DNA from 2 places in the Neobacillus camarae genome. Region 1 is predicted to be linked to the other one. Evidence: predicted binding sites of a transcription regulator. Region 1 holds the regulator's gene; the other holds the start of a gene.

Evidence for each region. Region 1 encodes NrdR, which represses ribonucleotide reductase genes. Its sites were predicted from a motif close to AACACNATATATNGTGTT; they were not measured.
Region 2: a site for NrdR is predicted at 2,159-2,176, ahead of ACY8D0_RS19715 (vitamin B12-dependent ribonucleotide reductase). Genes of this name have one in related genera too.

The regions. Positions count from the first base shown of each region.
Region 1 is NZ_JBUCKX010000003.1:1,162,623-1,167,054, forward strand. It holds gene dnaI (primosomal protein DnaI) at 1-813, opposite strand, end outside; gene ACY8D0_RS21145 (replication initiation and membrane attachment family protein) at 825-2,213, opposite strand; gene nrdR (transcriptional regulator NrdR) at 2,266-2,727, opposite strand; gene ACY8D0_RS21155 (hypothetical protein) at 2,827-3,213, opposite strand; gene ACY8D0_RS21160 (glyceraldehyde-3-phosphate dehydrogenase) at 3,576-4,432, opposite strand, start outside.
Region 2 is NZ_JBUCKX010000003.1:883,611-888,042, forward strand. It holds gene ACY8D0_RS19715 (vitamin B12-dependent ribonucleotide reductase) at 1-2,020, opposite strand, end outside; gene ACY8D0_RS19720 (lipoate--protein ligase family protein) at 2,353-3,189, opposite strand; gene ACY8D0_RS19725 (rhodanese-like domain-containing protein) at 3,380-3,751, shown strand; gene gcvPB (aminomethyl-transferring glycine dehydrogenase subunit GcvPB) at 4,030-4,432, opposite strand, start outside.

The DNA of each region.
Region 1 (4,432 bases):
ATGCTCGAGACCTTGAAAATCAAAGTTTGAAGTGAAAAACGTCGGCAGTTTCTCCAGCATCCGATACTGGAGAATTGGGCCTAAAACCTCATCCCTCGTCCAGCTCGAAACTGCTTCGGCCCCAATGTCATCCAGCATTAAAATCGGCTCTTTTTTTAACGCTTCAATCTTTTCATTCAACGTTGAATCTGCAATCGCACTTTTCATTTCACGCAGCAGCTCAGGTACATACACAATCATAGAAGAGATTTGTTTTTTCGCCAGCCTGTTGGCAATCGCACCAAGCAGATAAGACTTTCCAACCCCAAACTTCCCGTAAAAGTAAAGGCCCTTTGTTGGCTTGCCTTGGTCGTAATTGTTTAGGAACAGAGCCGCTTTTTGAACCGCATCAATCCGTTCGGCATCATGTTCCAAGTCTTCGAACGTGGCGCTAATAATATCCCTTGGAACATGAAGGCTTTTAATCAGTTTTTCGTTTTTCCGCCGTTCATCATCCAATACTTTTCGCGGACAACGCTCATAGGTTACATCAATGCTGTTTCTTGTTAAAACGAGCTCCGGCTGATAGCCCTTCATCATATTGATGCAGCCATCCAAGCTTTCACATTTATCACATTCCTTGCTCTGGTTGATGTACTCATAGAGCTTGTTTAAGCTTTTTTCAATTGTTTCTTCCGAAATCTGTTCTTGATTCTTTTGAATAAATGCCCTGATGTCAGGATGTGATAAAGTTTCCTGGCGGATTTTTTCGTACCGTTTTTGGAAATTGTCGCTAGAGGCTAACCGCTTTAATGTTTGGTTAATTCTTTCCATACTTCACCATCCTAATCATCAAATGCCTTTAGCATTTCTTCTATTTCCCGTTTTTTAGCTTCCAAATCGGAGACATTCTCCTCTCCCCGCTTATTTTCCACTTTAGCTGGCTGTTCTTCATTAAACCAGTCAGGGAGAAATTCAGTCCGGGTCGGTTTTCTATTGGAAGATTTCCCGGAAGTTTTCGTATTTTTGTTTTTGTGTTGCGTTCTGGCAAATTCCATGGCTTCCTTAACGGTCCTTAATTGTTTCCTGGCCCATTGGCTGGCAATGGTCTCCACATACGCCTTCGTAAATTTCATATCGTTTATCAGCATGACATACCAAATGAGGACGTTAATAACACCCGGTAAGAGCTTTTGGTTAATCATCACTTCTTCTACAATTTTAATTTCAGAAGCTGAAGGTTCGCCGCCGACGGATAAATCCCTTAAAACCTTTAAGGGCGATACCGTTTCAAAATAAAGAACCAATTGTTCGTCCTTTGTTTTGGGCTTCTCACTCTGCTGTTTATGGGCCTCCGGCTGGGTTCGCTCAATCAGGCTTGGAAGCTGATCGTAATTTTCAAATTGGTACCAATTTCGGGCTGCTTTTCGCAGTTGCTCCACATCAATCTCATCATGCTCATCAAGCGCGTCCATAATGAATTTTTTCATCTGAATGGCATCAATTTGATAGAGAAACGCCAGTTTGCTAATAACCTCTTTTACCTTTTGGTTAATGGCTTTCCTTGGCACCAGAGATTCGTGCAATCCGGCCAGCAGCAAGTCAAAGTCAAAAGTATACCCCTCAAGCGTAATTCCCTTCTGGTCGTGCCGGCCGATAAACCGTTCTGACTCTTCACTGTCCAACTCTTCGGATAAATCCTGCAGATATTGTAGATTTGCGGGTGTCCCTGAAGCAAACACATCTTGAAAAGCCTTTGTTACATCCTGATACCCTTGTTCGTTTGGTAGCCCCTGATCGGAGAAAAACCGCTTCAGCCGAGCAAAATGTTTTTTTCCGATTTTACGGTATAGATATATATTTAGCATTCCATCGAGAAAAAACTGTTCAGGATTTAAAGGAGGCACCAGTTCATAAATAAATGAACGTTCTTCTTCCTTTACTTTAACGTAGGATTTTAACAGCCCGATTCCTTCCAGCTTTAGCCGTGCCTGGTAAATATCCTTTAAATTCATATCCAAAAGATTCATTAATAAGTGATGGGTAGAGGATTCCGACCAAAGCCGATTTTCCTCAAGCTCTGCCCAAAGGGTCATATACAGACTATGACAGGCTGAGCCAATTAACGGCTGATACAACATTGTCAAAACTTTTCGGTCATAATCATGCAGCAGCCCATTAGCTGTTACAATATAACGGTCGATAGGAAGAATTTCCTGCCAATGCTGCGCCATGTTTTTCCGACCTTTCATTATAATGGTAAAAAGAGCCAAAAACCTCTTGGCTCTAGGATTTCTCTTTCTTAATCAATTCCTTTAATTCATCAATAAAAACATTAATATCCTTAAATTGACGGTATACAGAAGCAAAGCGCACGTAAGCTACCTCATCCACTTTTGCCAGTCTGTCCATGACCATCTCACCAATGGCTTCGCTTTTAATCTCAGAAATCCCTTGACTGCGTAAATCCTTTTCGACACCATGGGTAATATCCTCTAATTCCTTGAGGGCAACAGGCCGCTTCTCACAAGCTTTAATCAATCCGCGAAGGATTTTATCGCGGCTGAATTCCTCCCTGGTCCCTTCTTTTTTGACCACAATCAAAGGAATCTCTTCGATTTTTTCAAAAGTAGTAAAGCGATAGCCGCATTCTTCACACTCACGTCTTCTTCTTGTGGCTCGTCCTTCATCTACCGGTCGGGAATCCAGTACACGTGTACCATAATGCTGACATGAAGGGCATTTCATCGGCAACTCAACTCCAAATCTAAACAAATCCGATCCATATACAACAAAATCCTACTATTATCTTATATAAAAGAATATCGATACACAAGTAGAAGCTATTTAGTTTTTATTGGGTTTTATTTCGGTATGTAACTTATTAAGCCGGTCATAGTAGGCGTTAATCCGCTTTTTCAAGGCGGGATGGGCCCCGGTCAGCGAGATTTTTTCAGTTGAAATATGAAAATCGACCGCAGTTTCGAGCGGCTTTGATTGAATAACAGTAGCTATGAGAAAGCACGGAAATGGTTTTTTTACGTCAACAGCAATTTCGCCATGTTCTTTTGACACGGTTTTAATTTGGCAATCCGCATCTTCTTTAAACAGCTTTTCTACCGTGTCCATCATTTGGTTCAGTCTTGTTTTATAATAATGCGTTTTCAAAGATTCATCGGATTGCCTGTCCGAGGTTTCAATCGACCTCTTATACCGGATAAACAAATTGGCCATCGTATCTCCTCCAATACTTTTTAAATATATTTTAATGTATAACATATTCCTAATAATATAAAAAGAGGTGTCAATTATACACCCCTTAATGTCAATATTATATCATATCATCTATTAGTTTAGCTCTGTTAAATTTGACTGTTGATTGTAGCGAAAGAAGCTCAGCGAACCAGCGAGTGTGCAGAGGAGCCTGCTCGGGCACTTGAAGCGCCTGCGGGGTCTCCCCAGCCCCGTACCCCCGCAGGAATCGAACTTATCCGCTCCAATCACAAAAAATCAACCTTTCGTTAACAGAGCCATCAATTTAAGAACTATGTTTTTTCCTTAACATTACCACCAGCAGCCACACTCATGCTTTTCCTTTATCCAGCCTTCACCTTGGATGTTTTGGCCATTGCCTCACCAACATGCAAGGTTAAGTCGACCACACGGGAAGAATAACCCCATTCATTGTCATACCAAGCTAACACTTTCACTTTTCTTGTCCCCATGACCATGGTAGAAAGGCCGTCTATGACCGCCGAGTAATCATTTGTATTAAAATCGACCGAAACGAGCGGATCCATGGTAATGTCCAAAATTCCTTTTAATGGACCGTTCTTGGCCTCGGTAAATGCTTGATTCACTTGCTCGATCGTTACATCCTGCTTCAAATCGACCACTAAATCAACCAATGACACATTCGGGGTTGGTACCCTTAATGCAATGCCGTGCAATTTTCCCTTTAGTTGCGGAAGGACAAGGGAGATGGCTTTTGCCGCACCGGTAGTGGTTGGAATGATGGATTGACCGCAGGCGCGTGCCCTGCGTAAATCTTTATGCGGGTTATCAATATTTTTTTGATCATTGGTATAGGAATGGATCGTTGTCATTAGGCCGCTTTCAATCCCAAACCTGTCATCCAGTACCTTGGCAACTGGTGCCAGGCAGTTGGTCGTACAAGACGCATTGGAAATAATGCTATGCTGTTCAATATTCAGTACATCTTCGTTTACACCCATCACAATCGTTACATCCTCATTTTTTCCCGGTGCTGTAAGGATGACCTTTTTGGCGCCTGCATCGAGATGCAGCATCGCTTTTTCTCTGGAATTAAACTTTCCTGTCGCTTCTATTACAATATCAACTCCTAGCTCCCGCCATGGCAGCTGCATAGGGTCACGCTCATTTAATAATTTCACCCGTCGTCCATTCACCAGTAACTCATTATCTAAAGGAA
Region 2 (4,432 bases), 280 kb from region 1:
GGAAATAGGAAAAGGAAAAATACGGTTCAAGTCCTGTGGATACCCCAACCATGGTTCCAGTGGATCCCGTAGGAGCAACAGTTAATAGATGCGAATTTCTTATTCCGTTTTCAAGGATTGATTGACGGATATCTTCAGGCATTTTTTTCATATAGCCAGTCTCAATAAACGCTTGCCGTAGACGGTTAGTTTCTTCTTCCGTTTCACTGGTTAAGAATGGGAAGCTGCCTTTTTCTGTTGCCAATTCAATTGAAGTTCTATAAGCGGTTGTTGCAATGGTTTCGAACACTTTATCAACAAGTTCGTTTCCTTCTGGTGAACCGTATTCTGTTTCACAGTAGATCAGCAGGTCGTGCAGTCCCATTACACCTAGACCAACACGGCGCTCGCCGAGGGCTTGTTTTTTATTCTCTTCCAAGAAGTACGGTGTGGCGTTGATAACATTGTCTTGCATACGCACGCCGACAGCGACCGTTTTCTTTAATTTTTCAAAATCAACAGTTTTGGTATCTTTATCTGCCATTTCTGCTAAGTTTACAGCAGCTAGGTTACAAACTGAATAAGGTGCAAGAGGTTGCTCTCCACACGGATTCGTTGCTACGACTTGCTGACCGTAAGCTTTTGCATTGGTCATGTCATTCGCGTTGTCAATGAAGAAGATTCCAGGCTCTGCAGAGTAGGTTGCACAAATATTAATCAGGTTCCAAAGCTCTTTAGCTTTAATGTTTTTATAAACCCGAACTTTGTGGCCCATTTTCTCCCACTCACGGACATCACCAACTTGATGCCATTGCTCGTTGTAAATTTTCATTTCTTTTTCATCATAATGTTCCACATATGGGAAACGCAGTTCATAATCGCTGTCATTTTCAACGGCTTCCATGAACTCCTTCGTTAAAGTTACAGAGATATTTGCACCTGTTAAGAATTCTGGATTATGAACCGTATAATGTCCGCCAGTGGCCAGTTTTTCTTCTGCCTCGGCAATAATTTCTTCCGAGAAACCGCCTAAGCCTGGAATCACTTTGTAGTTCACGATTCCTTGATACATTGCTCTTTCCTGCGCAGTTAATGGAGTAAACTTAAGTTTGTCATTCGCCAGCTTTTTAATCGTTTCGTCTTTTGTATTTTCAATTAAGAATCGTAAAATTCTTGGGTTTTGCATTTTTGAAATAATAAATTCAATAATATCTGGATGCCAGTCAGCCAGCATAATCATCTGGGCGCCCCTCCGGGACCCACCTTGCTCAACCAAATGAGTCAATTTCGCAATATCATCCAGCCAAGAAACAGAACCAGATGACTTACCATTTACCCCTCGTGCCAACGTATTGCGTGGTCTTAACGTAGAACCGTTCGTTCCAACCCCGCCGCCGCGGCTCATAATTTCCATTACCTGTTTGCGGTGATCAGAAATCCCTTCACGAGAATCTGCCACAAACGGCATGACGTAACAGTTAAAATAAGTAACCTCGGTACCAGTGCCCGCTCCATAAAGGACACGTCCTGCAGGAATGAAGTTTAAGTTAACAAGTTCTTGGTAGAACTTCTCCGTCCACTCTAGCCGCTTCACTTCCGTTGTCTCCACTTCGGCAAGCCCTGTTGCCACCCGCTTGGCGATTTGCTCATAAAACAATTCAAGCGGTTTTTCAATCACATCTAATGAACGCCAAATCATCCCTGTGGTGGATTCTTCTTCGTTATCCAATACACCGCGAAACTCTTCCTCCACTAAAACCTTGGCTTTTTTCTTTTCCCAATCAATTTCCTGAATATAACCCAATCCTCGGGCAGGAAATTTAGGATCCTCTTTAATCGTCAAAACAACAAAGTCTCCATCTGTTAGGGTAATTTTTTCAGTGTCCTTGAAGGTGTAGCGATCAAGCATGACCAAACGTGATACACCTTTGTGAGTTATTTTCATATCTGGGGTTACCGGGTGTACCTGGGGAAATAGGTGGATATCCTCATTCAGCCTTTCAAAATCAATATTCAATTTTTGTCTAAATACTACAGACATGAGAACAACTCCTTCAAATAAAATCTATCTATATTGCTAGATTCTAGTTGTCCAGGCTAGATCTAGATGACTTAATAAACTAAGGGTATCATAGCACGCAACTTGAAATCAACATATAGTGTCCGAAATATTTTCGACACCACTATATATTGTATGATGAGCAAAAAACATTTATTTTGTCAAACACAAAAAAATATAGATTTAAGAGAGAATAATAGATTTTCAACACTTTTCTCTATAAAACAAGAAATTTTAACAAATTTTGCAGGTTGCGGTGGAAGAGACAAGGTACCTAAAAAAAAGGAAAAAAGCGGCAAACACCGCTCCTCGATTTAACGTTTAAAATTCCATTCATCATTCTCATAGCGCTCTTTCGCCAATTTTTCAACGTACTTCAGTTCCTCATCGCTCAGTTGGTATGGAACCAATTCAATCTCAAGTCCCTCGGCAAAACCTTTATAAAAAGCTTCCTTTGCTTCCGCAAGCATAATCTTCCTCGGGCTAATTTCATTGATCGCTACGGCTTTGTCCTTAAAGGACTTTTTCATTCTCTCTTTTACCCGCTCGTTCGGATATTTAAACAGACTGAATAGCTTGTCCTCATCCAAGTCCAATAAAATGGAACCATGCTGTAGAATAACGCCTTTTTGCCTTGTTTGGGCACTGCCGGCAACTTTCCGGCCCTCAACCACCAGTTCATACCAGCTTGGTGCATCAAAACATACCGCAGACCGGGGATTCTTTAAAGCATCCCGCTCTTCCGCCGTTTTCGGAACAGCAAAATACGCTTCCAAACCTAAATGGTGGAAGCCTTTTAAAATCCCCTCAGAAATGACCCGGTAAGCCTCCGTCACGGTTTTCGGCATTTTTGGATGCTCCTCCGAAACAATTACACTATAGGTCAGCTCATGTTCATGGAGGACACCACGGCCTCCTGTCGGCCTTCTGACAAAACCAAGCCGATGTGCCTTAACGGCTTCCATATCAATTTCCTTCTCCACCTTTTGAAAATAGCCAATGGATAAGGTCGGCGGATTCCAGCCATAAAACCGGATGACCGGGGGAAACTTCCCCTCACTATGCCAGTCAAGCAAAGCTTCATCCAGTGCCATATTAAACGACGGTGAACAATCCCCTGAATCAATAAAACGCCATGTTTCCTTCCTCATGCAAAAACCTCTTTTACTTATTAATCTTTTTTAAGTCTATCAAAGTCCGCTTTAATTTCAAAATCAGAGAAACTGGGATAATTTTTTATCAAGATTTTTCACTATTCATCTTTATCTTTATCAATTTGACTACTATAATAAATACTAGTGCAGAAAAGCCTGAAAGGAGCAAAAGAAGTTGAGTTCAATTATTGTTTTATTAGTGGTCATCGCCGCACTGATTCTTTCCTCCGTTTTTAATTATTTTCGCCAAAAGAAGATTGTAAAAACGGTATCTGAAGAAGAGTTCCGTGCCGGATATCGGAAGGCACAATTGATAGATGTACGCGAACCAAATGAATTTGAAGGCGGTCATGTTCTAGGGGCCCGTAATATTCCCATGTCACAATTAAAAATGCGGATGAAGGAACTTCGTCCGGATCTGCCGGTTTATTTATACTGCCAAAGCGGTACGCGCAGTGCCCGTGCAGCACAACTATTGTATAAAAACGGCTATAAAGACCTGACACAACTAGAAGGCGGATTCAAAAAGTGGACAGGCAAAGTTAAAACGAAAAAATAAAATAGAAAAAATAAAATAGAAAAGCGTAAGCGCCCTGGTCAGCACCGTATGGCCGGGAGCTCTCCAACCGAGATAAAGGAATCACCAAGTGCGAAGCGCATTCGTGCTTGACTTATCGTAGGGCGGAGAGCGAAGGCTTCTCGCCGCTAGGGCGCTGGAGCTGGACAATTCTCAAAGATCAGATATAACTCTTATAATACATGGAAAGGTACCGATTCTACGGTGCTTTTTTTACTGCCATACAAAAGGCTGATTCTCTATAGAATCAGCCCTTCTCATTACTCTGTTTTTTGATATCTTAAAATAGGTTTCCTAGCTGCAGTGGTTTCATCCAGCCTGCCCACTACTGTCGTATGAGGAGCTTCTTGGACAATTTCCGGATTCTCTTCCGCCTCTTTGGCAATTTGAATCATGGCCTCAATAAAAGCATCCAGTGTTTCTTTCGATTCAGTCTCGGTCGGCTCAATCATGATACATTCTTCCACATTTAACGGGAAGTAAATGGTTGGCGGATGATATCCGAAATCAAGGAGACGTTTGGCAATATCGAGTGTGCGTACCCCCAGCTTTTTTTGTCTCCTTCCGCTTAACACAAACTCATGCTTACAATGCTTATCAAATGGAAGGTCATAATATTCCGCAAGCCGTCTCATCATGTAATTGGCATTTAACACGGCATAT